2 linked regions of the Oharaeibacter diazotrophicus genome follow. The protein of the gene in region 1 interacts with the protein of each later gene in a pairwise test. Links are inferred from orthologs where the notes say so. Each region holds a gene or a part of one and is shown on either strand. Other genes may lie near its edges.

Region 1 (14,687 bases):
GCGGTGTCGCTGGTCGCCGCCGTGGTCGGCCCGGTCGCGACCGCGGCGGCCCTGCGCGGCGGCCTCGACTGACGGCGATCGATCAATCCCGGTCGAGGGCGTGGCGGCTCATCAGGGGCAGCTGCAGGGCCGAGAAGACCAGGGTGATCGGCATGATCCCCCAGACCTTGAAGGCGACCCAGAAGTCGGTGGTCTGGGTGCGCCAGACCGCTTCGTTGACGACGGCGAGGAAGACGAAGAACAGGCCCCAGCGCAGCGTCAGCTTGCGCCAGCCCGCCGCGTCGAGCCGGAAGGCGCCGTCGAAGACGTAGCCGAGCAGCGCCTTGCCGAAGGCGAGTCCGCCGAGCAGGACGGCCGCGAACAGGCCATTGACGATGGTCGGCTTCATCTTGATGAAGGTGTCGTCGTGCAGCACCAGCGTCAGGGTGCCGAACACCAGGACGACCACGCCGGTGACCACCGGCATCACGGCGAGCCGCCGCGTCAACGTCCACGAGATCGCCAGCGACACCACCATCGCCGCCATGAAGGCCGCGGTGGCGGTGAAGATGTCGGCCCGGGCGTTGGCGAAGAAGAACACGCCGAGCGGTCCGAGCTCGAGGGCGAGCTTCACGAGCGGGTTCTCGTGGCGCGTGGCCGGGTCGTCGGGGCCCTTCTCGAACTCCATGGGCGTCTCGTCCGTGGCGGGGTGGCGGATATGTCCCGACCTAGGTAGACGGTCGCCCGGCGGCCGGCAAGGCGGAGCGGAGCTCCGCGGCCGTGCGGACGCGGCACCGATGGCGCGTCGGCGCCCCTCGCCATTGACCCCCGCACCCATTTCTGGTGATGGTCCCGATCCGAGCAGAAATCCCCCGAGATGCGCCCGCGGTCGGCCTCCCCGGCCGTGCGATCGGGATCAGAAGATCAGGAACCCATGGCGACCGAGCGTTACAACGCCCGCGAGGCGGAAGCCCGTTGGCAGAAGGCCTGGAACGAGGCCGAGGTCTTCCGGACCCGCAACGACGATCCCCGGCCGAAGTACTACGTCCTGGAGATGTTCCCCTACCCGTCCGGGCGCATCCACATCGGCCACGTGCGCAACTACTCGATGGGCGACGTCGTCGCCCGCTTCAAGCGCGCCAAGGGTTTCAACGTCCTGCACCCCATGGGCTGGGACGCCTTCGGCATGCCCGCCGAGAACGCGGCGATGCAGAACAAGGTCCACCCCAAGGCCTGGACCTACGCCAACATCGCCACCATGCGCGGCCAGTTGCAGTCGATGGGCCTGTCGCTCGACTGGAGCCGCGAGTTCGCCACCTGCGACGTCGCCTACTACGCGCGCCAGCAGAAGCTGTTCCTCGACATGCTCGCGGTCGGTCTGGTCGATCGCCGCCAGTCCAAGGTCAACTGGGACCCGGTCGACATGACCGTGCTCGCCAACGAGCAGGTCATCGACGGCCGCGGCTGGCGCTCGGGCGCACTGGTCGAGCAGCGCGAGCTGACCCAGTGGTTCCTGAAGATCACCGACTTCGCCGACGACCTGCTCGGCGCGCTGGACGGTCTCGACCGCTGGCCCGAGAAGGTGCGCACCATGCAGCGCAACTGGATCGGCCGGTCCGAGGGTCTGCGCGTGCGCTTCGAGGTCGCCGGCAACGGTGCGCCCGGCGGCGCCCGCACCATCGAGGTGTTCACGACCCGGCCCGACACCCTGTTCGGCATGAGCTTCCTGGCGCTGTCGCCGGACCATCCGTTGACGAAGGCGCTCGCCGCCGAGAATGCCGAACTCGCCGCCTTCGTCGAGGAATGCCACCGCATGGGCACCTCGGTGGCGATCCTCGAGACCGCCGAGAAGAAGGGCTTCGACACCGGTCTGACCGTGCGCCACCCGTTCACCGGCGAAGCCTTCCCGGTCCAAGTCGCCAACTTCGTGCTGATGGACTACGGCACCGGCGCCATCTTCGGCTGCCCGGCCCACGACCAGCGCGACCTCGACTTCGCCCGCAAGTACGGCCTGTCGGTCACCCCGGTGGTGCTGCCCGAAGGCGCCGATCCCACCGCCTTCACGGTCGGCGACGAAGCCTTCACCGGCGACGGCCGGCTGTTCAACTCGTCCTTCCTCGACGGCATGGCCGTGCCCGCCGCCAAGGACGAGGTCGCCCGCCGGCTCGAGGCGGTCGAGATCGACGGCGCCCCACAGGCCAAGCGTCAGGTGAACTTCCGTCTGCGCGACTGGGGCATCTCGCGCCAGCGCTACTGGGGCTGCCCGATCCCGGTGATCCACTGCGAGTCCTGCGGCGTCGTGCCGGTGCCGGCGAAGGACCTGCCGGTCGCCCTGCCCGACGACGTCGAGTTCGACCGGCCCGGCAACCCGCTCGACCGCCACCCGACGTGGCGGAACGTCGACTGTCCGACCTGCGGCCGTCCGGCGCGCCGCGAGACGGACACCATGGACACCTTCGTCGACAGCTCCTGGTACTTCGCCCGCTTCACCGCCCCCGACGCCGACGCCCCGACCATCCCCGAGGTCGCCGACGCCTGGCTGCCGGTCGACCAGTACATCGGCGGCATCGAGCACGCGATCCTGCATCTGCTCTACTCGCGCTTCTTCACCCGCGCGATGAAAAAGGCCGGCCATCTCTCCCTCGACGAGCCGTTCCGCGGCCTGTTCACCCAGGGCATGGTGGTGCACGAGACCTACAAGGCGCCGGACGGCGCCTGGGTGTCGCCGGCCGAGGTCCGCGTCGATGTCGACGCCGGCGGCCGCCGCGCCGTGCTCGCCGCCACCGGCGAGCCGGTGACGATCGGCCCGATCGAGAAGATGTCGAAGTCGAAGAAGAACGTCGTCGACCCCAACGACATCATCGAGAGCTACGGCGCAGACACCGCGCGCTGGTTCATGCTGTCGGACTCCCCGCCCGAGCGCGACGTCGAGTGGACCGACGCCGGCGCCCAGGGCACCGCGCGCTTCCTGCAGCGCGTCTGGCGCCTCGTCGGCGACGCCGTCGACCTCGTCGCCGACGCCGGCCCCGACGCGACGGCGCCCGCCACCGAGCGCTCGACCGCCCTGCGCAAGGCCGCCCACAAGGCGCTCGCCGCCGTCGAGGAGAACCTCGAGGGCCTGCGCTTCAACGTGGCGCTCGCCAAGATCTACGAGCTGGTCAACGTGCTCGGCTCCGCCGTCGCCAACGACCGCGCCGGCATCGCCGCCGACCCGGCCGCCGCCGCGGCCCTGAAGGAGGCCGTGACCGTCCTCGTCCAGGTGATGGCGCCGATGACGCCGCATCTCGCCGAGGAGTGCTGGAACCTCATCGGCCACGACGGCCTCGTCGCCACCGCGTCCTGGCCGGTGGCCGACCGGGCGCTGCTGGTCGAGGACGAGATCACCCTGCCGGTCCAGGTCAACGGCAAGAAGCGCGCGGACGTCACCGTGCCGCGCACCGCCGACGCCGCCGCGGTGGAAGCCGCGGCGCTGGCGCTCGACGCGGTGGTCAAGGCGCTCGACGGCAAGGCGCCGAAGAAGGTGATCGTGGTGCCGCAGAGGATCGTCAATGTCGTCGCCTGACCGTCGCACCCGCCGCGCCGCCCTCGCCGCCCTCGCTCTCGCCGGGGCGGCGCTCCTCGGCGGCTGCCAGGTCCGCCCGCTCTACGCCGAGCGCTCCACGCCCGGCGGGACCGAGGTCGGCACCGTCGAGGCGCTCGGCCGCATCGCGATCGAGCGGCAGACCGACCGCTTCGGCCAGTCGCTGATGAACGAGCTGATCTTCGCGCTGCGCGGCGGTGCGGCCCTCGCCGACCCGGTCTACACGCTGAAGCTCATCGTCACCCAGCAGAAGACCGAGCTGAACATCCAGGAGCGCGAGGAGGTGCCGACCTCCAACCTCGTCGCGATCACCGTCAGCTACACCCTGACCGAGAACGTCACCGGTCGCGTCGTCGCCCACGGCACCACCTACGACACCGTCACCTACGACTTCTCGTCCCAGCGCTTCGCCAACCTGCGCGCCCAGCGCGACGCCGAGGACCGCGCCGCCAAGACCATCGCGCAGGAGATCCGCCTCCGTCTCGCCGGCGCGCTCGCCGGTACCAACTGAGGATCGGCCGGCATGGTCGCGGTCAAGGCCCAGGACGCCGATCGCGTCGTCGCCCGCCCGCCGGCCGAGGTTTCGTTCTACCTGGTCTACGGGCCCGACGCCGGGCTCGTCGCCGAACGCGCCGAGAAGCTCGCCGCCGCCGCCGCCGACCCGGCCGATCCGTTCTCGCTGATCCGCCTCGAGGCCGCGCAGGTCGCTTCGGATCCGAATCGACTGCCCGACGAGGCCTACGCGGTCTCGATGTTCGGCGGCCGCCGTGCCATCCTGGTCCGCGACGCCGGCAGCCGGCCCTCGCTCGCCGGCATCCTGACGCCGCTGATCAAGTCGCCGCCGCCCGAGACCACCTTCGTCCTCGACGCCGGCGACCTCAAGAAAACCAATCCGATCCGCACCCTGTTCGAGCGCGAACGCGGCGCCTATGCCATCCCCTGCTACGCCGACGATGCCGCCGCGATCGGCCGGCTCGTCGACGAGGAGGCGGCGGCGTCCGGGCTCTCGGTCGCGCCCGACGCCCGCGCCATGCTGGTCGCCCAGCTCGGCGGCGACCGTCTGATCTCGCGCGCCGAGGTGCGCAAGCTCTGCCTCTACGCCCACGGCAAGGGCCGCATCGGCGTCGACGACGTCGCCGCCACGATCGGCGACAGCGCCTCGGTCGCCTTCGATGACGTGGTCGATGCCGCCGCCGTCGGCGACCTTCCCGGCCTGTCGCTGGCGCTCGGGCGCGCCTGGACCGACGGCATGGATCCTGGCACCCTCGCCCTTTCCGCGCTGCGCTTCTTCCAGAGCCTCGACGAGGCCCGCGGCGCCGTCGACGGTGGACGCCGTCCCGCCGACGTCGTCGACGGCATGCGTCCCCCGGTTTTCTACAAGCGCAAGGACAAGATGACCCTGGCGCTCGGCGCGTGGTCGGCAATCCGGCTCGAGAAGGCCGGACAGCTGCTCGCCGACACCGTCCGCGACGCCCGCCTCAATCCGGCGCTGTCCCGCCAGATCGTCGCCGACGCGCTGGTCACCATCGGCCGCGTCGCCGAGCAGGCGATCAGGACGCGCCGCTGACGAGGGCCGCCGGCGTTTCGCCCCCGACTCCATCGACCCGACAAGAAAAACGGCGCCGAATCGACTTCGGCGCCGTCCATGGTCGTTTCAGGGCGGAATCGATCCGGATCCGAATCCGTCCAGGCTCCGGGGCGTCCCGGAGCCCGGTTCAATGCCCGGCGAGGCGGCGAACGATCTCGTCGAGCTGGTCGAGCGAGGCGTAGCGGATCTTCAGTTCGCCGGCACCGCTCGGCTTGTGGGAGATCTCCACCGCGAGGCCGAGGGCGTCGGAAAGCTGCTTCTCGAGCGCCTTGGTGTCGGCGTCCTTCTCCGGCTTCGGCGTCTTGGCGCGCCCCTTGGGCTCGGCGACCACCGCTTGGGCGAGCGCCTCGGCCGAGCGCACCGTCAGCCCCTCCTCGACGATCTTGCGGGCGAGTGTCGAGGGATCCGGCGCGACCACGAGCGCGCGGGCATGGCCGGCGGTCAGCGCACCGTCGTTGAGATACTGCTTCACCGGTTCCGGCAGCTTGAGCAGGCGCAGCGTGTTGGCGACGTGGCTGCGGCTCTTGCCGATGACCTGGGCGAGATCCTGCTGGGTATACTCGAACTCGCTGATCAGCTGCTCGTAGCCGTAGGCCTCTTCGAGCGGGTTGAGGTCCTGGCGCTGGACGTTCTCGATGATCGCGATCTCGAGCGCCTCCTTGTCGGAGAGCTCCTGGATCACCACCGGGATCTCGTGCGTGCCGGCCTTCTGCGCCGCGCGCCAGCGCCGCTCGCCGGCGACCAGCTCGTAGCCCGGACCGCCGCTCGGCGCGGGCCGCACCACGATCGGCTGCAGCACGCCACGCTGTCGGATCGACGACGCCAGCTCGTCGAGCTCCTCCTCGCGGAAGATCCGGCGCGGGTTGCGCGGGTTGGCCGCGATCATGTCGATCGCGACCTTGCGCACGCCACGCACGCGCTCGACCACCTCGAATTCGTTGGCCGCGTCGCCGATCAGGGCCGCCAGTCCGCGGCCGAGCCGCCGCCGCCCGCTCTCGTCCGTCACGCTGCTCATTCGTCGCTTCCTTCCCGACCTCAGGCCGCCTCGTCGCGCAGACGCCGTTCGCGCTGGATGATCTCGGAGGCAAGCTTCAGGTAGGCCTGACTGCCCGTGCACTTGAGATCGTAGAGCAGCGCCGGCTTGCCGTAGGACGGCGCCTCGGAGACACGCACGTTGCGCGGGATGATGGTGTCGTAGACCTTCTCGCCCATGTGGGCGCGGACGTCCTGCACCACCTGTCCCGACAGGTTGTTGCGGCTGTCGTACATGGTGAGCACGATGCCGTGGATGGTCAGCGCCGGGTTCAGCGTCTTGCGGACCTGCTCGACCGTCTGCAACAGCTGCGACAGACCCTCGAGCGCGAAGAACTCGCACTGCAGCGGTACCAGGATCGAGTGCGCCGCCGTCATGGCGTTGACCGTCAGGAGGTTGAGCGACGGCGGGCAGTCGATCAGCACGTAGGTGAAACGTTTGCGCCTGCCGGTCTCGTCGCGCGCGGCCATGCGGGCCTGCTCGGCGATGGCGTTTCGGAGCCGAAACGCCCGGTCGCTCTCGGCGGCGATCTCGAGTTCGACACCGAGGTTGTCGAGCGTCGACGGCGCCACGGTGAGCCGCGGCACGGCGGTTTCGACCAGGGCGTCGTCGATCCGGGCCTCGCCGACGAGTACGTCGTAGGTCGAGATCGAGCGCGACCGGCGGTCGATGCCGAGGCCGGTGGAGGCGTTGCCCTGCGGGTCGAGGTCGACGATCAGCACCTCCTCGCCGATGGCCGCGAGCGCGGTGCCGAGGTTGATCGCGGTCGTCGTCTTGCCGACCCCGCCCTTCTGGTTGGCGAGGGCGAGGACGCGGGGGCGTTCGGGAAGGCTTGTCATCGCGCGTGTACCCCTCGGGCGGGGAGAATTGGGAGCGGAGGGCTCATCGGGGCTTGAGGTCGCGAACCACGACGATGCGTCCACCCGGATCGATCCTGCTCTGCCGTTCTACCAGATCGGCGGTCCAGGATTGAGAGGTCTCGTTAACCTCCGACCCAAAATCTTGGCCTTTGTGGAAAACACCCACACTACCCGTGGTGAGCCAGGGCGCCGCATAGCCATAGAGAGCGCCGAGCGGGGCGAGCGCCCGCGCCGACACCGCGTCGACCGGGCCGATACCGGCGCCCGCGGACCCGGCGAGCCGTTCGATCCGCTCCGCCAGCACCGTCGCCGGCAACCCGAGCTCGCGAATCACCGTCCGCAGGAAAGCGACCTTGCGACCGTTGGCCTCGACCAGGGTCACCTTGGCGCCGGGCGTCTCGGCGAGCAGGCTCGCGGTGACGAGTCCGGGAAAGCCCGCGCCCGATCCGATGTCGAGCCAGCGTTTCGCGTCCGGAACAGCGGCGAGGGCCTGCGCGCTGTCGGCGACGTGGCGCGACCACACGACCGGCAGCGTCGACGGCGCGACGAGATTCTTGGCCGCCTGCCAGCTCGCCAGTAGCGCGACGTAGCGCGTCAGCCGCTCGCGCGCGGCCGCCGTCAGCGGCCACACCGCCTCGACCGCCTCGGGGCCTTCGGTCAACGGCTTTGCCATGATCACGCCGCCCCCGCGGTCGGGCGGCCGTGGCCGCGCTTCAGATGCGCCAGCAGCAGCGTCAACGCCGCCGGTGTGACGCCCTCGATCCGACCGGCCTGACCGAGGGTCGCCGGACGGATCCGTTCCAGCTTCTGGCGCACCTCGTTGGAGAGTCCGGCGACGGCGGCATAGTCGAACGCGGCCGGAATCGCCAAGCCCTCGTCCTTGCGGAAGGCGGCGATGTCGGCCTCCTGGCGCGGCAGGTAGACCGCGTAATGCGCCTCGGTCTCGAGCGCCGCCGCGACCGTCGGCGCCATGCCGCCGAGCTCGGGCCAGATCCCAGCGAGACGGGCGATGTCGACGTCGGCGTGGGCGAGCAGGTCGTAGGCGCTACGGCGCTGGCCGTCGCGGTTGAGGACGAGTCCGTGCCGGGCCGCCTCGGTCGGGGTCAGGCTGTTCGCCCGCAGCAGCGCCCTTCCCGCCTCCAACGCCTCGGCCTTCGCAGCGAAGGACGCGGCCCGGCCCTGGCCGACCACGCCGAGCGCGACGCCACGCGCGGTCAGACGCTGGTCGGCGTTGTCGGCACGTAGGGTCAGCCGGTACTCCGCCCGCGAGGTGAACATGCGGTAGGGCTCGGCGATGCCCTTGGTGACGAGATCGTCGACCATGACGCCGAGATAGCTGCTCGCCCGGTCGAACACGACCGTGTCCAATCCGCCGGCGCGGCGGGCCGCATTCAGGCCGGCGAGCACACCCTGCGCCGCGGCCTCCTCGTAACCGGTGGTGCCGTTGATCTGACCCGCGAGGAACAGGCCGGCCAGCCGCTTCACTTCCAGGGTCGGCGCCAGCTCGCGCGGATCGACGTGGTCGTATTCGATGGCGTAGCCCGGCTGAAGGATCCGGGCCTGCTCGAGCCCCGGGATCGACGCGATCAGCGCGGCCTGCACGTCCTCCGGCAGCGAGGTCGAGATGCCGTTGGGATAGACCACGGCCGTGTCGAGTCCCTCCGGCTCGAGGAAGATCTGGTGACCGTCGCGGTCGCCGAAACGGACGATCTTGTCCTCGATCGACGGGCAATAGCGCGGCCCCCGGCTTTCGATCTGGCCGGAGTACATCGGCGAGCGGTGGATGTTGTCGCGGATGACCCGGTGGGTCGCCTCGGTGGTCCGGGTGATGTGGCAGGCCACCTGCGGCGTCGTGATAGCCGTGGTCATCGTCGAGAACGGTACCGGATCGTCGTCGCCGGGCTGGGCCTCGAGCCCCTCCCAGGCGATGGTGCGGCCGTCGAGCCGCGGCGGCGTCCCGGTCTTCAACCGCCCGAGCGCCACGCCGATCCGCGCCAGCGTCCGCGACAGCCCGAGCGCCGGCGCTTCGCCGACCCGACCGGCCGGGATCCGACGCTCGCCGATGTGGATCAGGCCGGTCAGGAAGGTGCCGGTCGTCAGCACCACGGCGCCGGCGGTCAAGCGCCGTCCGTCGACCATCGTCACGGCGGCGACTCGACCGTCGGCGATCTCGAGATCGTCGGCCTCGCCCTCGATCACCTGCAGGCCGACCGCGGCACGGATCTCGGACTGCATGGCGGCGCGGTAGAGCGAACGGTCGGCCTGCGCGCGCGGCCCCTGCACCGCCGGACCCTTGCGCCGATTGAGGAGACGGAACTGGATGCCGGCGGCGTCGGCAACCCGCCCCATCAGGCCGTCGAGCGCGTCGACTTCGCGGACCAGGTGACCCTTGCCGAGGCCGCCGATCGCCGGATTGCACGACATCACGCCGATGGTGTCGAAGCGGTGGGTCACCAGCGCCGTGCGTGCGCCCACGCGCCAAGCCGCGTGCGCCGCCTCGACGCCCGCGTGACCGCCGCCGATGACGATGACGTCGTATCCGTCCCGCATGTCCCGAAATCCGCTGAAGACCGCTCCGTGTCTACGGCAATCGGCCGAATCCGTCAAAGACGCCGGGCCGAACCGCTTCCGATTCGATCCACAGCCTGTGGAGTGTTTCACGTGAAACGCGGTGTACGGCGGATCGTTTCGGTTTCGATGTGACCGGGAGACCCGCAACCGCGTTCGGGACCGGCGGGCTTCCCGATCCGCCGAGCGTCACTTGCCGATGCAGAAAGTCGAGAAGATCCGACCGAGCACGTCCTCGACGTCGATCCGTCCGGTCAGCCGACCGAGGTGATCGCCCGCCCGGCGCAACATGTCCGCAACCACCTCCGGCGCGAGTGCGTGTGCGTCGCCGAGCGGCGCGAGGGCAGCGACGGCTTCCGCGAGGTGGTGGCGCTGACGGGCGTGCGCCACCAGCGCCGGCTCGCCGCCCGCTCGGTCGCCCGCCCGCGCGGCGATCGCCGCCACCAGCGCTTCGATCCCCTCCCCCGTCACCACCGAGACCACGGTCGGAAAGTCTCCGCGTTGGACGGGTGGCCGCGGATCGGATCCGAATCGATCGCCCTTGCTCCGGACCGGGACCACTTCGATGCCATCACCGAGATCGTCCGGCGCGGCCATCCCGTCCTCGTCGAGCCAGATCACCAGATCCGCCGCCCTGCCCCGGTCGCGCGCGCGACGGATGCCTTCCGCCTCGACCGCCTCGGCGCCCTCGCGCAGGCCGGCGGTGTCCACCAGCGTCACGGCGACGCCATCGAGATCGAGCCGGATCTCGATCGGGTCGCGCGTCGTGCCGGGAATGTCCGTGACGATCGCGGCGGGACGGCCGGCGAGCGCGTTGAGGAGGCTCGACTTGCCGGCGTTGGGCGGGCCCATCAGCGCCACCTCGAAACCGTCGCGGACCCGTTCGCCCAGAGCGGCCGTCGCCAGCACGGCGGCGATGTCGTCGCGGATCCGAATCGACTCCGTCACCACCGATGCGCCGGCCGCATCAGGCACGTCGTCCTCCTCGGCGAAGTCGAGTTCCGCTTCGAGCATCGCCCGCGCGTCGATCAGGGCCGATCGCCATCCTTCCGCACGACGGGCCAGGGCACCGTCCGCGAGGCGGAGCGCCTGACGGCGCTGGGTCTCGGTCTCCGCCGCGATCAGGTCCGCGAGGCCTTCGACGGCGGTGAGGTCGATGCGGCCGTTCTCGAAGGCGCGGCGGGTGAACTCGCCGGCCTCGGCGGGACGGGTGCCCGGCAGCGCCGCGATCGCGGCGAGCAGTGCCGCGACCACCGCCCGGCCGCCATGGACCGCGAATTCCGCACAGTCCTCGCCGGTGAAGCTCGCGGGCCCGGGAAACCAGGTGACCAGACCTCGGTCGATCGGCTCGCCGTCGGGATGGCGTAGAGTGCGCAGGACGGCCCGACGCGGTTCCGGAGTACTGCCCGCCAGCGCCGCGACGACCGAGGCGGTCACGGGCCCGCTGACGCGGACGACCGCTACACCGGCCGGCAGAGCCCCGCTCGACAGGGCGAAGATCGTGTCCATGTCGGAAGCTCCGATGAGGGGCGCGGGACGGCGACGTCGTCGGACGGAAGCCGCGCGCGGTCAAGTCCCGGCGGACCATTCCGCCGGCTTCGGATCGCACATCAGGATCGTGGACGAATCGATCGTCGATAGGGAAATGATTCACGTGAAACAGAAACGGCCGCCGGAGTGGATCCGGCGGCCGTTCGACTGTTTCACGTGAATCCGGCCCGGGCCGGCTCAGGTGTTCATGGAATCGAAGAAATCGCTGTTCGTGCGGGTCTGGCGCAGCTTGTCGAGCAGGAACTCGATCGCGTCCGTGGTGCCCATCGGGTTGAGGATGCGGCGCAGCACGAAGGTCTTCTTGAGCTTGTCCGGCGGGACCAGGAGGTCCTCCTTGCGGGTGCCGGAGCGCTGGATGTCGATCGCCGGGAACACGCGCTTGTCGGAGATCTTGCGGTCGAGGATGACCTCGGAATTGCCGGTACCCTTGAACTCCTCGAAGATCACCTCGTCCATGCGGCTGCCGGTGTCGATCAGCGCGGTGGCGATGATGGTCAGCGAGCCGCCCTGCTCGATGTTGCGCGCCGCACCGAAGAAGCGCTTCGGCCGCTGCAGCGCGTTGGCGTCGACGCCGCCGGTGAGCACCTTGCCCGAGGAGGGAACGACCGTGTTGTAGGCGCGGCCGAGGCGGGTGATCGAATCGAGCAGGATGACGACGTCGCGGCCGTGCTCGACGAGGCGCTTGGCCTTTTCGATCACCATCTCGGCGACCTGGACGTGGCGCACCGCCGGCTCGTCGAAGGTGGAGGAAACCACCTCGCCGCGCACGGAGCGCTGCATGTCGGTCACCTCTTCCGGGCGCTCGTCGATCAGGAGGACGATCAGGTAGCACTCGGGATGGTTCGTCGTGATCGAGTGCGCGATGTTCTGCAGCAGCACCGTCTTGCCGGTGCGCGGCGGCGCCACGATCAGCGCGCGCTGGCCCTTGCCGAGCGGCGAGACGATGTCGATGATGCGGGCCGAGAAGTCCTTGCCCGGCTGCCCCTCGACCTCCATGCGGAAGCGCTCGTCCGGATAGAGCGGGGTGAGGTTGTCGAAGTGCACCTTGTGGCGCGCCTTCTCCGGATCCTCGAAATTGACGGTGTTGACCTTGAGGAGCGCGAAATAGCGCTCGCCTTCCTTGGGACTGCGGATCTCGCCCTCGACGGTATCGCCGGTGCGCAGCGAGAAGCGGCGGATCTGCGACGGCGAGATGTAGATGTCGTCCGGGCCGGGCAGGTAGTTGGCGTCCGGCGAACGCAGGAAGCCGAAGCCGTCCTGGAGCACCTCGACGACGCCCTCGCCGATGATGTCGACTTCGCTGGCGGCCAGCTGCTTGAGGATGGCGAACAGCAGTTCCTGCTTGCGCATCGTCGAGGCGTTCTCAACCTCCAGCTCCTCCGCGAAGGCGAGCAGCTCGGTCGGGGTCTTCTTCTTGAGGTCCTGGAGTTTCATCTCCGACATGGACGGGGACACTCTCGGTATAGGTCGGCGGAAGCTCGACGGGCGGGGCCGACGTCGAAGGCGGGAAGGCGAGTTCGGAAGCGCGCGGGTCTCTCGAGGAGGCGGCAGGGACGGGGGGGAGTGGAAAAGCCCCCGACCGCTCCGACCGTCGACCGGGGAGGTCGACCGGTCGCCTTGGCGTCTCGATGCACCCGGGGAGAGCGCCGGACGCCGTGCCCGCGGCGTTACTGGACGAGCGACCATATAGAGGCTTCGTCGCCCGCCGGCAAGAGTCGGTGATTTCGTATGGCCGCGGCCGTTCAGAACGGCTTCAGCACGACCAGGATCACGATCGCGACCAGGAGCAGCGTCGGCACCTCGTTGGCGATCCGGTAGAAGCGGTGCGGTCTCGTGTTGGCGTCGGCGGCGAAGTCCTTCTGCCAGCGCCCGCAGGCTCCGTGGAAGCCGCTGAGGATCAGCACGAGCAGCGCCTTGGCGTGGAACCAGCCCTCGGTCCACGCCCCGAGGGTCCAGACCAGGGCGAGGCCAAATACCCAGGTCGAGATCATCGCCGGCGTCATGATCGCCTTGTAGAGCCGGCGCTCCATCACCTTCAGCGTCTCGGAGAGCTCGGATCCCGGCGTGGCGCCGGCGTGATAGACGTAGAGCCGCGGCAGGTAGAACAGCGCGGCCATCCACGCCACCACCGACACGATGTGACCGACCTTCAGCCAGGAATAGGGATCACCCATGGTCTCGAACCTCCCCGGCGCCGCGGACCCGCTCGATCATGCGCGTGACGTTGTCGATCCGCCCGTCCGGCGTGATGCCGTGGCCGAGGTTGAACACCAGCGGTCCGGCGCCGAGCGTTCCGAGGATGCGGTCGATGGCGGCGTCGAGACCGGCCCCGCCGGTGACGAGGCGCAAGGGGTCGAGATTGCCCTGCACCGGTGCCAGCGGCTGGACGTGGTCGCGCACGAAGCCGAGCGAGGCCTGCCAATCGAGCCCGACCGCCGAGACGTCGGTCCGTGCCACGTAGGCCGGCAGCCGCGCGCCGGCGCCCTTCGGGAAGCCGATCACCGGCACGCCGATCCCACGGCCGCGCAGGCCCTCGACGATCCGCCGCACCGGCTCGACCGCGAAGCGCTCGAAGTCGGCGTCGTCGAGGTTGCCGCCCCAGGTGTCGAAGATCTGCACCGCGTCGGCGCCGGCCTCGACCTGCGCGGCGAGATAGCCGATCGAGGTCTCGACCAGGAGGTCGATCAGCCGCTGCACCGCCGCCGGATCGGTCTGGGCGGCCCGCCGGGCCGGGCCCTGGTCGTCGGTGCCGCGGCCGGCGATCATGTAGGTCGCCACCGTCCAGGGCGCACCGCAGAAGCCGAGCAGCGTCGTCTCCGCGGGAAGCCCGGCGCGGATCGAGGCGACCGCTTCGAACACCGGCGCGAGCCGGCCGATCGCCGTCGCGGGATCGACGAGCGGTAGGGCGGCGAGATCGAAGGTCTCGAGCCTGGGCCCCTCCCCTTCGGCGAACCAGAGCTTCTGGCCGAGCGCCTGCGGCACCACCAGGATGTCGGAGAACAGGATCGCCGCGTCGAAGCCGAAGCGGCGGATCGGCTGCAGCGTCACCTCGGTGGCGAGACGCGGGGTGTAGCAGAGCTCGAGGAAGCCGCCGGCCTCGGCGCGGGTGGCACGGTACTCGGGCAGGTACCGGCCGGCCTGGCGCATCATCCAGATCGGCGGCGGCCACAGCCTCTCGCCGGAGAGCACCCGGACCACCTTCCGGGCGCCGGGCTGCGAGGTCGGGGTTCCGGGCGATCCGCTGTCCACCGCGCCACTCCAATAGAGAAGAGTCTCGAAGAGAGATTTTCTGTTTCTTCTAGGCGCTGGATAGCAGGGATCCGCCGCCCTCCACAATCGCTCCCGATTCGCGGACGCCGCATTGCCCGGTCGGGAGACCGTGACGGCGACGACGGGCTTCCGCGGGGAAAACCCGCGTCTGCGCCCGGAGTCCGCGATCGTTTCGGAACCGCATCTGTGAATTCGGCGGCGGTCGGCAGGGGATCGTGAAGCGTCGACGACGGGGTTCCCCACGATTCACGGACCCGC
Region 2 (14,517 bases), on another replicon or contig:
GATTCGGCGTGATGCGCGGCCGCGAGTTCCTGATGAAGGACGCCTATTCCTTCGACGTCGACCGTGCCGGCGCCGAGCGCGCGTACCGCAAGATGTTCGTGGCCTACCTGCGCACCTTCGAGCGGCTCGGCCTCAAGGCGATCCCGATGCGCGCCGACACCGGCCCGATCGGCGGCGACCTCAGCCACGAGTTCATCATCCTCGCCTCCACCGGCGAGAGCGCGGTGTTCTGCGACCGCGAGCTCCTCGAGACGCCGGTGCCGGGCGCCGACGTCGACTTCGACGGCGACCTCGCCCCGATCGTCGAGAGCTTCACCAGCCGCTACGCCGCCACCGAGGAGATGCACGACGAGGCCGCCTTCGCGGCGCTGCCGGAGGACCGGCGCGTCTCGGCCCGCGGCATCGAGGTCGGCCACATCTTCTACTTCGGCACCAAGTACTCCGAGCCGATGGGCGCCAAGGTCACCGGGCCGGACGGCCAGGAGAAGCCGGTGCACATGGGCTCCTACGGCGTCGGCGTGTCGCGCCTGCTCGGCGCGCTGATCGAGGCCAGCCACGACGACGCCGGAATCGTCTGGCCGGATTCGGTCGCCCCGTTCGGCGCCGGCATCGTCAGCCTGCGCCCGGGCGACGGCGCGGTCGACGCGGCCTGCCAGTCGGCCTACGAGCAGCTCGCCGCCGCCGGCGTCGATCCGCTCTACGACGACACCGACGCCCGTCCGGGCGCCAAGTTCGCCACCGTCGACCTGATCGGCCTGCCCTGGCAGCTGATCGTCGGGCCGAAGGGCCTCGCGGAGGGCACCGTGGAACTGAAGCGCCGGGCGACCGGCGAGAAGCAGGCGGTCTCGCTCGAATCGGCGATCGCCCGCATCACCGCCAAGGCCTGACCGCGGGCCGCTCGGCCCGCCGGCGTGGCGGGCCGGTCCCGCGGGGACGGTTGGAGAGATCATCGATGAGCGCAGCGAAAGCGGGGCGGGCCTTCGCCCCCTTCGAGTGGATGCTGGCGGCCCGTTACCTGAAGTCGCAGCGAAAGGCGGGCTTCATCTCCGTCATCGCCGGCTTCTCCTTCGCCGGCATCATGCTGGGCGTCGCCACGCTCATCATCGTGATGGCGGTGATGAACGGCTTCCGCGGCCAGCTGCTCGAGAAGATCCTCGGCATCAACGGCCACATCGTCGTGCAGCCGATCGACGGCCCGCTCACCGACTACGACGCCATCGCGCAGCGGATCGCCGGCGTACCCGGCGTCACCTTGGCGATGCCCTTCGTGGAGGGCCAGGTGCTGGCGTCGGGCCCGTCCGGGTCCTACGGCACGCTGGTGCGCGGCGTCTCCGGTGCCGACCTCGGCAAGATGAAGCTGATCGCCGGCACGGTGAAGCTCGGCAGCTTCGACGGCTTCGACGACGCCCACGGCGTCGCGATCGGCCGCCGGCTCGCCGACAACCTCGGCGTCACCGTCGGCGACAAGGTCACGCTGGTGAGCCCGAAGGGCAACGTCACCGCGCTCGGCACCACGCCGCGGGTCAAGGCCTATCCGGTCACGGCGATCTTCGAGATCGGCATGTCGGAATACGACCAGACCTTCGTGTTCATGCCGATGGCCGACGCCCAGGCGTTCTTCTCCACGGCGATGCAGCCGTCGACCTCGCCGCAGGTCACCGCGATCGACGTCTTCGTGTCCGATCCCGATCAGGTCGGCACGCTGAAGGACCTCGTCACCATCGCCGCCGAGCGGCCGACGCTGGTCACCGACTGGCGCCAGCGCAACGTCACCTTCTTCTCGGCCCTCGAGGTCGAGCGGAACGTGATGTTCATGATCCTGACGCTGATCGTCTTCGTCGCCGCCCTCAACATCATCTCCGGCATGACCATGCTGGTGAAGGACAAGGGCCACGACATCGCGATCCTGCGCACCATGGGCGCGACGCGGTCGGCGATCCTGCGGATCTTCCTGATCACCGGCTCGGCGATCGGCGTCGCCGGCACGATCGCCGGCTTCGTGCTCGGGCTGATCGTCTGCCTCAACGTCGAGGAAATCAGGCGCTTCGTGTCGTGGCTCACCACTACCGAGCTGTTTTCGCCGGAGCTCTACTATCTCTCCCGCCTGCCCGCCGACATCGAGGCCGGCGAGACGATCACCGTGCTGGTGATGGCGCTGGCGTTGTCCTTCCTCGCCACGGTCTATCCCGCCTGGCGGGCGGCCCGTCTCGATCCCGTGGACGCACTGAGGTACGAGTGAGATGACCGCCGGCATCATCACGGGCGTCGAGGAACCGGTCCTCAAGCTGGTCGGGATCGAGAAGTCCTATCGCGAGGGCGACGGCGTGCTGCCGATCCTGCGGCAGGCCGACTTCTCGCTGTTCCCCGGCGAGGTCTGCGGGCTGGTGGCGCCGTCCGGCGCCGGCAAGTCGACGCTGCTGCACATCGCCGGCCTGCTCGAGCGCCCCGACACCGGCGAGGTGATCATCGGCGGGCGTTCTTGCGGCAGCCTCGACGACGGCGCCCGCACGGCGATCCGCCGCACCGAGGTCGGCTTCGTCTACCAGTTCCACCACCTGTTGCCGGAGTTCACCGCGATCGAGAACGTCGTGGTGCCGCAGATGATCGCCGGGCTCGACCGCAAGGAGGCGACCCGGCGCGGCATGGAACTCCTGTCCTACATGAAGCTCGAGCAGCGCGCCTCGCACCTGCCGGCCGAACTCTCCGGCGGCGAGCGCCAGCGCGTCGCCATCGCCCGCTCGGTCGCCAACGCACCGCGGGTGCTGTTCGCCGACGAACCCACCGGCAACCTCGACCCCAAGACCTCGCACTACGTCTTCGACGCGCTGCAGGCCCTGGTGCGCGCCACCGGCCTCTCGGCCGTCATCGCCACCCACAACCACGAACTCGCCGCCCGCATGGACCGGCGCATCACGCTGGAAGAGGGGCGGATCGTCGAGTTGGAATGAGAGAGAAGGCCGCGGCGCCCTCGGCGTCGCGGCCGGTGCGACCGCCCGCGCTTACTGGCGGTAGGCGGCGAAGGGCCCGATGATGCCGCCGCCGAGGCCGAGCATCAGGTTGGGCTTCAGCGGCGACGTCGTGGCGATCACCTCGGTGCGGCCGGTGATCGAGCCGCCGAGCACGGTGCCCGAGAGCTTGCAGGCCGACGACAGCGCCAGCTTGCCGGCGGCCGAGAAGCCGCTGCAGGTGCCGCTGGTGACGCCGGCGGTGGTGACGGTGATGGTGCAGAGCGTGCCGCTGGCGGCGGCGATCGACCACTTGCCGGCGAGGGCGGCGGTGTTGCAGGCGGCCTCGGCCGAACCGGCGGCGGCGAGCGACGCGAGCAGGACGGCGGCGGTGAGGATCTTCGACATGTCTCTTCTCCCCGTTTGGGAGCGCCTCCGACCGTGCGCCCCGGGAAACAAATTAACCGATCGGTAAACATGCGAAAGCTGGCAAATCGGACGTCCGGGACGTCACGAAGCCGTCGCCAATGTCGAGGGTGGACGCGTCGTCCGCGGCGCCCCGGCCGTGCTAGAGATGCGTCGACGACGACGCGGCCGGACCCGACCGGCGGAAGAGGGTGGTGAGATGTCCCGCATTGCCTATGTCAACGGTCGCTACGTGCCGCACCGCGACGCCGCGGTGCACGTGGAGGACCGCGGCTACCAGTTCGCCGACGGCGTCTACGAGGCCTGCGAGATCCGCGCCGGCGCCATCGTCGACCTGCGGCGCCATCTCGATCGGCTCGACCGCTCGCTCGCCGAACTGCGCATCGCCGCGCCGATGGGGCGCGGTGCGCTCGTCACGGTGATCCGCGAGACCGCGCGCCGCAACCGCGTCCGCGACGGCATCGTCTACCTCCAGGTCACCCGCGGCGTCGCCCCGCGCGACCACGCCTTTCCGCCGGCGTCGGTCCGGCCGGCGCTGGTCGTGACCTGCAAGCCGATGGACCGCGCCGCCGCCGAGCGCCGCGCCGAGACCGGCGTCGCCGTCGTCACCGTGCTGGACAACCGCTGGGACCGGGTCGACATCAAGACCGTCGGCCTCCTGCCGAACGCGCTCGCCAAGCAGGCCGCCCGCGAGGCCGGCGCCTACGAGGCGCTGTTCGTCGACGCCGACGGCAACGTCACCGAGGGCGCCTCCACCAACGCCTGGATCGTCGACCGCGACGGCCGCCTCGTCACCCGCCCGGCCGACCACGGCATCCTCCGTGGCATCACCCGCACCGTGGTGATCGAGACGGCTCGCGCGGCCGGCGTCGAGGTGGTCGAACGCAAGTTCACGGTGGCGGAGGCGAAGGCCGCGCGCGAGGTCTTCGTCACCGCCGCCTCGACCATCGTGATGCCGGTGGTGCGCATCGACGGCGCGGCCGTCGCCAACGGCGCGCCGGGCTCGGTCGCGACGCTGCTGCGCGCCCGCTTCCATGAATTCGCCGAGCGGACCCCGATCTGATCGCGACGCCGGCAACGGACCCGGCCGCGGCGAAAAATCGCCGCTCCTCGTCGGCGATCCGCGCCGGGGAGGGGTGACAACCGCGCCGTTTCGGGGTGGAATGCCCGGATGCCGGTTTGTCCGGCCGTTCGGATGAACGCCTCGAAACCAAGAACGAAGTCGAAAAGGCCGATCAAAGATGGCGGACCGAGCTCAGAATCTGCAGGACACTTTTCTCAATCACGTTCGCAAGAACAAGACGTCGCTCACGATCTTCCTGGTCAACGGGGTCAAGCTTCAGGGTGTGGTGACGTGGTTCGACAATTTCTGTGTCCTGCTGCGCCGTGACGGACATTCGCAGTTGGTCTACAAGCACGCGATCTCGACGATCATGCCGGCGCAGCCGGTCCAGTTGTTCGAGCAGGGCGACGACGCCGGCTGAGCCGGCGTGGTGATTCGGTCGGCGAACCGGGATCGGCCGACCGGATCGAGCGTTTGGATGACGGGGGCGGGTGTGCGCTTCCCACGAGAGGACGACATTTGGAACATCGCGACCCCGAAGACGTCGCCGACCGGCCGCCGCGGACGAAGGAGGCCGGCGTTTCACGCCTGAAGACCCGAACCCGCGCGCTGGTGGTGGTGCCGGAGCTGGATGAGCGCGGCCCGCGCGATCCCGACAAGGACAAGTCGCGGGCGCCGTCGCGCAGCCTCGACGCCCGCCTCGAGGAGGCGGTCGGCCTCGCGCTCGCCATCGACCTCGACGTGCGCGCCACCGTGGCGATGCGCGTCGCCACCCCGCGCCCGGCCACGCTGATGGGCACCGGCAAGGTCGAGGAGATCAAGCTCGCCGTCGCCACCGAGGAGGTCGAGCTGGTGGTGGTCGACCACGCGCTGACCCCGATCCAGCAGCGCAATCTCGAAAAGGCCTGGGCGGCCAAGGTGATCGACCGTACCGGCCTGATCCTCGAGATCTTCGGCGAGCGCGCCCGTACCCGCGAGGGTCGTCTCCAGGTCGACCTCGCCCACCTCAACTACCAGAAGTCCCGCCTGGTGCGGTCGTGGACCCACCTCGAGCGCCAGCGCGGCGGCTTCGGCTTCCTCGGCGGCCCGGGCGAGACCCAGATCGAGGCCGATCGCCGGCAGCTGCAGGAAAAGATCGCGCGGCTCGAGGAGGAACTCGAGCAGGTGCGCCGCACCCGCGACCTGCACCGCCGGCAGCGCCAGAAGACGCCGCATCCGGTCGTGGCGCTCGTCGGCTACACCAACGCCGGCAAGTCGACGCTGTTCAATCGGCTGACGTCGTCGGACGTCTTCGCCAAGGATCTGCTGTTCGCCACCCTCGATCCCACGCTCCGCAAGATCCGGCTGCCGCACGGCACCGACGCGATCCTGTCCGACACCGTCGGCTTCATCTCGAACCTGCCGACCCATCTCGTCGCCGCCTTCCGGGCGACGCTCGAGGAAGTGATCGAGGCGACGATCATCCTCCACGTCCGCGACGTCTCGCACCCGGACACCGAGGCCCAGGCCGAGGACGTCGCCTCGGTGCTGCGCCAGCTCGAGGTCGACCCGGCCGATCCGGCCCGGGTGATCGAGGTCTGGAACAAGCTCGACAAGGTCGACGAGGTGCGCCGCGACCAGCTCCTCGAGCAGGCGGCGTCGCCGGCGGCCACCGGCCAGTTGCGCTTCGCCATCTCGGCCGTGACCGGGGAGGGCCTCGACGCCCTCGTCGCAGAGGTCGAACGCCGCCTCGTCGGCGACCGTCCGACCTACGCGCTGGTCGTCGATCCCTCCGACGGCGCGGGTTTGGCCTGGCTCTACGAGCACGGCGAGGTCCTCGACCGCGACGACACCCCCGCCGACGGCCTCCACCTTGCCGTCCGCATGCCCGACAAGTTCGTCGACGCCATGCGCGCGCGCTACAAGGTGGCGGGGTAGGGCGAGGCGCCGTTCTACCCTCCCCCTCGTGGGGAGGGTCGGCGCGAAGCGCCGGGGTGGGGTGGCGCGACGCTGGCGGGAGAATGCTGCCGGGGGCGGGGGCGGGTTCTTCGCAGGGAGGCTCGAGGCCGAGCCTCTACGCTACCCCACCCCGCCGGCCTTGCGGCCGTCGACCCTCCCCACGAGGGGGAGGGTAGGCGCTGCACCGTCGCGAGTCGTTCTCTACCCTCCCCCTTGCGGGGATGGTCGGCGCGAAGCGCCGGGGTGGGGTTGGCTTCCACGGGCTCGACGTCGGCGAGCGCCGCGCGCGAGGCGCCGAAGATTTGCCGTCTCACTGACGGAGACGACCCCACCCCGCCGGCCTTCGGCCGTCGACCCTCCCCGCAAGGGGGAGGGTAGAAGTCCGAGTCCCCCCCCTCCCGACCTCACCCCTTCAGGCGGCTGCCGCTCGGGTCGTAGAGCGGATCGGCGACCACCGTCGCGGCGTGGCGGGTGCCGAGATACTCGATCTCGAAGGCCTCGCCGGGGCGGGCGAGGTCGGCCGGCAGGTAGGCGTAGGCGATGGTCTTGCCGACGGTGTAGCCGGTGTTGGCCGACGTGACGTAGGCGACCGCCTTGCCATCGCGCAGGACCGGCTCCTTGCCGAGCACGACCACGTCCGGATCGTCGAGGGTGAGGCAGGAAAGCCGCGTCGGCACGCCGGCCGCCTTCTGGGCGGCGAGAGCGGCCCGGCCCACGAAATCGCCCTTCTTGAACGACACCGACCAGCCGAGACCGGCCTCGAGCGGCGTGCGGTCGCCGTGGAGGTCGGCGCCGGCGAGGCGGTAGCCCTTCTCGATGCGCAGGCTGTCGAGGGCGCCGATACCGCAGACGACGAGGTCGTGGCCCTCGCCGGCGGCGACCAGCGCGTCCCACAGCGCCCGGCCCTGCGGGGCGGCGACGTAGAATTCGAAACCGTATTCGCCAGCGTAGGAGATCCGGAGCGCCCGGGCGCGGATCGGCCCGAAGTCGATCTCGCGGGAGCGGTAGTAGGGGAAGCCGGCGTCGGAGATGTCGTCGTCGGTGAGGCCGGCGAGGATGTCGCGCACCTTCGGGCCCCACAGGCCGATGCCGCAGAGCTCGTGGGTGAGGTTCCGGATCGAGACGTCCGCCCCGGCGAAGGCCGGGCCGGCGGCGACGCGCTCGATGTGGGCGATGTCGCTGGGGCCGGAGCCGGTGCCGGTCAGGATCAGGAAGGCGTCATCGGCGGTGCGGGTCACCACCATGTCCGAGATCACGCCGCCGCGGGTGTTGAGCATGCAGGTGTAGACCACTTGGCCGACCGGCTTGTCGACGTCGTTGGCGAGCACGTGGTTGAGCAGGCGCGCCGCGTCGGCGCCGGAGACCTCGAGCTTGGTGAAGGTCGAGACGTCGTAGAGGCCGGCGGCCTTGCGGGTGGCGATCGCCTCGGCGCCCTGGATCGGCGACCATTCGTAGGCAGCCCAACCGGTTCGCGAGGGAAGTTCGAGCGACTTGGCAAGTCCGGCGTTCGCCTCGAACCAGGCCGGGCGCTCCCAGCCGGCGACCTCCCAGAAGTGGGCGCCGTTCGCGACGTGGCGGTCGTGCATCGGCGTTGTGCGCAGGCCGCGCACCGCGGTCGGCTGCGCCAGCGGATGGATGACGTCGTAGACCTCGCGATACTGCTGGGAGCCGCGCTCCAGCACGTATTTCGGCGTGGTCTGGAACTTGGCGAAGCGGTTGACGTCGGCCTCGCGGATGTCGATGCCGGGGTCGCCCTCGACCATCCAGTGCGCCATCGAACGGCCGATGCCGGCCGAGTGGGTGATCCAGACACCCTCGCAGACCCAGAAGCCGGGCAGGTCGGCGTGCTCGCCCATCAGCGGCATGCCGTCAGGCGGGAAGGAGAAGATGCCGTTGAAGGCGTCGGCCTGCGGCACGTTGGCGAGGATCGGGAACAGGTTCAGCGAGGCCTCGTGGCACTCGACGAAGTGCTCCGGCGTGAACTCGAGGCACGACGGCATCCGCGGCGCCTTGTCGAACGGCAGCAGGTCCTCCGCGTTCACCGGCAGCGGCACGTGGCGGTAGTTGCCGATACCGAACTGGCCGAAGTGCTGGCGGAAGTAGAGCGAATGGTCCTGGGCACGGATCAGCGGCATCGCGCTCTCGATCGTGCCGCCCTGCGACAGCTCCTCGAGGATCGGCAACGGCGCGGTCTTGACGTACTGGTGCGCCATCGGCTGCAGCGCGATCGGCACGCCGGCGAGGCGGCCGATCTTCGGACCCCAGATGCCGGCGCAGCACAGCACCATCTCGGCCTCGATGCGGCCGTGGTCGGTCACCACCGCCGAAACCCGGCCGTTGGCGCGCTCGAAGCCGGTGACGGTGACGCGGCCGTGGAACTCGATGCCGGCGGCTTCCGCCGCCCGGCCCATCGCCTCGGCGGCGAGCGCCGGTCGGCCGATGCAGTCGTCGGGCACGTAGAGACCGCCGAGGATCTTCTTCGGGTCGACGATCGGGATGAACTTCTGCACCTCGGACGGCGACAGGATCTCGCCCGGGATACCCCAGCTCTGCTGCAGCCCGCGCCGGCGCTTGGCCTCCTGCAAGCGCTCCGGCGTCTCGGCGAGTTCGATGCCGCCGAGGAAGGCCGCGCCGCTGACGCCGTCCACCTCGAGGCTGGCGAAAAGGCCGATGGTGTAGCGCGCCCAGGCCGACATCACCCGCGACGAGTTGGTCTGGAACATGCCGCCGGGGGCGTGGCTGGTCGAGCCGCCGGTGCGGTAGAGCGGACCCTGGTCGATCACCACCACGTCGGTCACGCCGAGTTCGGCGAGGTGATAGGCGGTGGCCGTGCCGGCGATGCCGGCCCCGATGATGACGATGCGCGCCCGTTCCCGCATGGAAGCCTCCAAAGGCCGTTCGATCAGATCCGGACGGCAGGCTGAACCGCGCCGCTTCATCCGGCAAGCTACGGATGCGACAGCCGACGGAAGCGATGCGACAGCGGTGGCGGGAATGTTCAAGGCGTGGCAAACAGAGAGAGCGCCGGCAGGCGGGGGTCCGGCCGAGGAGGAACATCGCCATGACCGCCGCCGACCTCGCCGCCTTCTACCGCCGCTATCTCGACTGCCTGAACCGCCGCGACTGGGACGGGCTCGGCGATTTCGTCGCCGACGGGGCCCGTCACAACGGCCGGCCATTCGGGCTAGCCGGCTATCGCGCCATGCTGGAGCGCGACGTCGCGGATATCCCCGACCTCGCGTTCCGGATCGAGCTCCTCGTCGTCGAGCCGCCGCGCATCGCCGCGCGGCTCGTGTTCGACTGCACGCCCGTCGGCACGTTCCTCGGCCTGCCCGTGGACGGGCGGCGGGTGCGCTTCCACGAGAACGTGTTCTACGAGGTCGACGAGGGGCGGATCGTCGACGTGCGCTCGGTGATCGACCGGGCGGCGATCGAAGGGCAGCTCTGAGCGGCGGGCGCGACGGGTTTCCCGCCCGCGAACGCGCCGGCTCTGCCATGCTCGCCGGATCCGAATCGCCCCGGGAGGGCGCCGTGCCGCCGAACCATCAGCTCTTCGCCTTCGTCGTCGCCACGGCGGCCTTCACCCTCGTGCCCGGGCCGTCGATGCTCTATGCCGCCGCGCGCACCGTGGCGGCGGGGCGCCGGGCCGGGCTGATGGCCTCGCTCGGGCTCCACTGCGGCGGCTATGTCCACATCGTCGCCGCAGCGGCGGGACTGGCGCTGCTGCTGAAGGCGGTGCCGACGCTCTACGTCGTCGTCAAGCTCGCCGGAGCCGCCTATTTGGTCTGGATCGGCGTGGGGATGCTGTTGAACCGCGGCGGCTCCGGTGCGCCGGTGGTCGCGGTGACGAGCGCGCGGCGCGCCTTCGTGCAGAGCATCGTCGTGGAGGTGCTCAATCCGAAGACCGCGATCTTCTACGTCGCCTTCGTGCCGCAGTTCACCGATCCCACCGCGGCGGCGCCGGTGTGGATGCAGTTCGTCGTGCTCGGCGCCATCGTCAACGTCCTGTTCGGCCTCGGCGATCTCGTCGCGGTGATGCTGGCGGGACTGGTGTCGCGACGGCTCGCCGGATCGTCGCGCGTGGCGGCGTGGACGAACCGCGTCGCCGGCGCGGTCCTGGTCGGCCTCGGGCTGCGGCTCGCCGTCCAGCGCGTGTGAGGGCGGGCCGAGAAGCGTCACCATCCTGCAACAGCGTCCTCGGAAGCGGTACAATAACGGCCATGTGACCGTGGAAATACGAACTCCGGCCGAATTGGCGGCGTTGAACGGTTGGATCGCCAACCGACGACAAGGCTGAAGAATGAACGAGGACCGTATCCCGGCCACCGAGGGCTCCGCCCGGGTCACCCGCCGTTTCCTGATCGCCGCGCTGCCGCTCTCGCTCGGGGCCTGCGTCTCCGCGGGCCCGGCCGGCATGCCGATCGCCTCCGCGCTCTACGACCCGCGCCGCGACCCGAGCTACGTCGCCATGTACGGCCCCGTCCCCGACGAGCGCTTCCCGCTGCCGGCGGTCGATCTCACCAAGATCAAGGCGCCGTACCTGCGCCAGCTGGTCGACTACGACACCACCGAGGTGGCCGGCACGCTGATCGTCGATCCCGGCGAGAAGTTCCTCTACCTCGTCAACGGCGACGGCACCGCGATGCGCTACGGCGTCGGCGTCGGACGCGAGGGCTTCGGCTGGTCGGGCCGGGCGACGATCCAGCGCAAGGCGGAATGGCCGTCCTGGCACCCGCCGGTCGAGATGCAGGCACGCGACCCGAAGGCGCGCGAGTGGGCCGGCGGCATGCCCGGCGGGCTCGAGAATCCGCTCGGCGCCCGCGCGCTCTACCTCTACCAGGGTGGCCGCGACACGCTCTACCGCATCCACGGCACCAGCCAGCCGTGGACGATCGGCACCAACGTGTCGTCGGGCTGCATCCGCATGATCAACCAGGACGTCGTCGACCTCTATCGCCGGGTGCCGGCGGGAACCGAGGTGGTGGTGATGTCGGCCTCCGAGCCGGGCCCGCTGGCGAGCCTCGGCGGCATCGTCTGACCCGGCCGACTCCGACCGCCCGGAGAACGATTTCCGAAGATATTTCCGGGGCTACGGCCCCGGGTCACCGTGGAAAAATCTGGCGGCGAGGGAGCCCGGAGGGCAGACAAACGTTTCCTCCCCGATATAGTGGGCCGACCGGGCGTCGAGGAGGCGCGACGGCGGCCACAACGAATCCCGAGCCCGCGGGACTTGGCCGACGGACCGGGAGGAGGGGAGGAGCTACGACATGCGCGACGATTCGAGGACCAATCGCCGCCTCGCCCGCACGGCGATGGCCTTCGTCCTGGCCGGCGGGCGCGGCAGCCGGCTGAAGGAACTGACCGATCGGCGCGCCAAGCCGGCGGTCTACTTCGGCGGCAAGAGCCGCATCATCGACTTCGCCCTCTCCAACGCCTTGAATTCCGGCATTCGCCGCATCTCGGTGGCGACCCAGTACAAGGCGCATTCGCTGATCCGCCACCTGCAGAACGGTTGGAACTTCTTCCGGCCGGAGCGCAACGAGAGCTTCGACATCCTGCCGGCCTCGCAGCGCGTCGCCGAGGACAAGTGGTATCTCGGCACCGCCGACGCGGTGACGCAGAACATCGACATCGTCGAGAGCTACGCGCCGGACTACCTGATCATCCTGGCCGGCGACCACATCTACAAGCAGGACTACGAGCTGATGCTCGAGCAGCACGTCTCGTCCGGCGCGGACGTGACGGTCGGCTGCATCGAGGTGCCGCGCATGCAGGCGACCGGCTTCGGCGTCATGCACGTCGACGAGAACAGCCGGATCATCGACTTCGTCGAGAAGCCCGCCGATCCCCCTGCGATGCCGGGCCGGCCCGACATCGCGCTCGCCTCGATGGGCATCTACATCTTCGCCACCAAGTTCCTGTTCGACCTGCTGCGCAAGGATCAGGAGGATCCGAACTCGAGCCACGACTTCGGCAAGGACATCATTCCGCACGTCGTGAAGAACGGCAAGGCGGTCGCCCACAAGTTCTCGGACAGCTGCGTGCGCGCCAGCACCGAGGAAGAGCCCTACTGGCGCGACGTCGGCACCATCGACGCCTTCTGGGAAGCCAACATCGACCTCACCGACTTCGTCCCCAAGCTCGACCTCTACGACCGCGACTGGCCGATCTGGACCTATGCCGAGATCGTGCCGCCGGCGAAGTTCGTCCACGACGAGGACGGCCGGCGCGGCGCGGCGACGTCGTCGCTGGTGTCGGGCGCCTGCATCATCTCCGGCTCGCGGGTCGACAAGTCGCTGCTCTTCACCGGCGTGCACGTGCATTCCTATTCGGACGTCGAGCACTGCGTGATCATGCCCTACGCGGAGGTCCACCGCGGTGCGCACCTGAAGCGCTGCGTGATCGACCGCGGCGTCGTGATCCCTGCCGGGCTCGTCGTCGGCGAGGACCCCGAACTCGACGCCCGCCGCTTCCGGCGCAGCGAGGGCGGCGTCTGCCTGATCACGCAGGAGATGATCGACCGGCTCTGACCGGCTGGCGGCTCCGGAAACTTGGCGGCGGGCCGGCCGCCCGTCGCGGACCGGCCGTCAGCGCGGAAAATGCTCGACGTGGGTCTCCGCGGTCCGCCCGACGTAGAGAGCGCGGCGGCCCGTGAAGGACACGACGTAGCCGGCGCAGCCGGCCGCCACCACCTTGCGACAGAAGCCGGCGTAGGTGTAGCCGGGCGCGTTCTGTTGCGCCTCGCGAATGGCGGCCCGGACGCGCGCCGTGTCGAACATGGCGGCGACGGGTTCCTCGACCCTGAGCGAGGGCAGGGCGATGCTGTCGCCGTCCGGCAGGTAATAGGTGGCGGTGGCGCGGCGGAAGTCGACGGCATAGCTCTCGAACCCCGCCGCGGCCAGCGTCGCCACGATCTCGGGAAAGGCCATGGTGCCGTGTTCCGCCGCCTCGAGGCAGGTGCGCGCGGTGGTTTGCCGTCTCTCGTCCATGACAGGGTCCTCGTCGGTTGGGGCGGATTCAGTCGGTGGGAACGGCGGTCATGCGGCCGCGATCGGCCAGGGTGCGCAGCAGCCGCTCCAACGCCGCGCGCTCGTCGGCACCGAGGCAGCCGAAGAGTTCCGTGTCGTTGCGGTCGGCGAGCGCCGCGAGATGCGGCACGAGATCCGAGCCACGAGCCGTCAGCGCCAAGGTCTGTCTGCGGCCGTCCTCGGCGCTCGCGACGCGCACCACAAGCCCCTTCGCGATCAGGCGGTCCGCCAGACGGGTGACCGCGCCGCGCGTCAGCCCCATCTCGTCGGCGATCCGGCTGGGGGCGGTCGGTTCGCGGCCGTAGAGCGTCCGCATCAGGCACCATTCGGCCACGGTGACCCCATGCTCGGCCACCTTGGTCGCGAAGGCCTGCGAAACGTGGTTGGACACCATGCGCAGCCAGAAACCGACGTGGTCCGTGAGGGCGGAGACGGAAGGTGGGGACGACACGACGACCTCTCTGTTGACTAGGAAACTAGTCGAAGATGATTTCCTAGTCAACCATATCGAACGACTGCTTGTGGAACCGAACGCGGCGTCGCGTTTTCCCGTCGCGCAGGGGGCAGGGCACTCGCCTTCGTTCTCCGATCGAATTATCAATGCGGCAGGCCCTCCGTCGCGGTTGGCCGGGGCGGACGAGGGACTGGTCGTGCGGATATTGTTCGTCGCATCCGAGTGCTACCCGCTGATCAAGACCGGCGGCCTCGCCGACGTGGTCGGCGCGCTGCCGCTGGCGCTCGCCCGGCTCGGCTGCGACGTCCGCGTGCTGATGCCGGCCTACGCCGGCATCCTCGGCAAGCTCGCCGACGTCCGCGAGGTCTCGACCTATCCGGACCTCTTCGGCGGCCCGGGCCGCCTCGTCGAGGGGCGCACGGCCGACGGGCTCGTGGTGCTGGCGCTCGAGGCCGCTCATCTCTACGACCGGCCGGGCAACCCCTACCTCGGCCCCGACGGCCGAGACTGGCCCGACAACCTCCGCCGCTTCGCGGCCCTGTCGGCGATCGGTGCGGCGGTCGGACGCTTCGGCGTCGACGGCTTCAAGCCCGACGTCGTCCACGCCCACGACTGGCAGGCCGGGCTCGTGCCGGCCTATCTCGAGGCCGGCGGGCCGGACGG

Evidence for each region.
Region 2: the proteins of rho (region 1) and hfq interact in binary tests that used the Escherichia coli proteins (3 or more experiments, as listed by UniProt). The link is inferred for Oharaeibacter diazotrophicus from one-to-one orthologs.

What each region holds. Positions count from the first base shown.
Region 1 is NZ_SNXY01000008.1:525,931-540,617, reverse strand. The notes cover bases 10,470-13,382. They hold rho (transcription termination factor Rho), read right to left. Parts: upstream 12,603-13,382; coding sequence 11,337-12,602; downstream 10,470-11,336. Other genes in these bases: hemE (uroporphyrinogen decarboxylase), read right to left, coding at 13,326-13,382; hemJ (protoporphyrinogen oxidase HemJ), read right to left, coding at 12,902-13,333; mnmE (tRNA uridine-5-carboxymethylaminomethyl(34) synthesis GTPase MnmE), read right to left, coding at 10,470-11,117. Outside these bases: heme exporter protein CcmB, read left to right, coding at 1-72; EDD54_RS14770 (septation protein A), read right to left, coding at 83-667; leuS (leucine--tRNA ligase), read left to right, coding at 914-3,541; LPS assembly lipoprotein LptE, read left to right, coding at 3,528-4,070; holA (DNA polymerase III subunit delta), read left to right, coding at 4,083-5,126; EDD54_RS14750 (ParB/RepB/Spo0J family partition protein), read right to left, coding at 5,275-6,162; EDD54_RS14745 (ParA family protein), read right to left, coding at 6,183-7,019; 16S rRNA (guanine(527)-N(7))-methyltransferase RsmG, read right to left, coding at 7,063-7,713; tRNA uridine-5-carboxymethylaminomethyl(34) synthesis enzyme MnmG, read right to left, coding at 7,716-9,590; more of mnmE, read right to left, coding at 9,798-10,469; more of hemE, read right to left, coding at 13,383-14,408. UniProt on the Escherichia coli protein: Facilitates transcription termination by a mechanism that involves Rho binding to the nascent RNA, activation of Rho's RNA-dependent ATPase activity, and release of the mRNA from the DNA template.
Region 2 is NZ_SNXY01000006.1:609,502-624,018, reverse strand. The notes cover bases 3,491-6,233. They hold hfq (RNA chaperone Hfq), read left to right. Parts: upstream 3,491-4,612; coding sequence 4,613-4,855; downstream 4,856-6,233. Other genes in these bases: hflX (GTPase HflX), read left to right, coding at 5,023-6,233; EDD54_RS03085 (D-amino-acid transaminase), read left to right, coding at 3,571-4,434. Also shown: proS (proline--tRNA ligase), read left to right, coding at 1-887; EDD54_RS03100 (lipoprotein-releasing ABC transporter permease subunit), read left to right, coding at 953-2,239; EDD54_RS03095 (ABC transporter ATP-binding protein), read left to right, coding at 2,241-2,948; EDD54_RS03090 (hypothetical protein), read right to left, coding at 3,000-3,353; more of hflX, read left to right, coding at 6,234-6,351; EDD54_RS03070 (GcvT family protein), read right to left, coding at 6,777-9,251; EDD54_RS03065 (ester cyclase), read left to right, coding at 9,434-9,820; EDD54_RS03060 (LysE family translocator), read left to right, coding at 9,904-10,530; EDD54_RS03055 (L,D-transpeptidase), read left to right, coding at 10,673-11,410; glgC (glucose-1-phosphate adenylyltransferase), read left to right, coding at 11,640-12,902; EDD54_RS03045 (DUF1398 domain-containing protein), read right to left, coding at 12,960-13,361; EDD54_RS03040 (MarR family winged helix-turn-helix transcriptional regulator), read right to left, coding at 13,390-13,794; glycogen synthase GlgA, read left to right, coding at 14,051-14,517. UniProt on the Escherichia coli protein: RNA chaperone that binds small regulatory RNA (sRNAs) and mRNAs to facilitate mRNA translational regulation in response to envelope stress, environmental stress and changes in metabolite concentrations.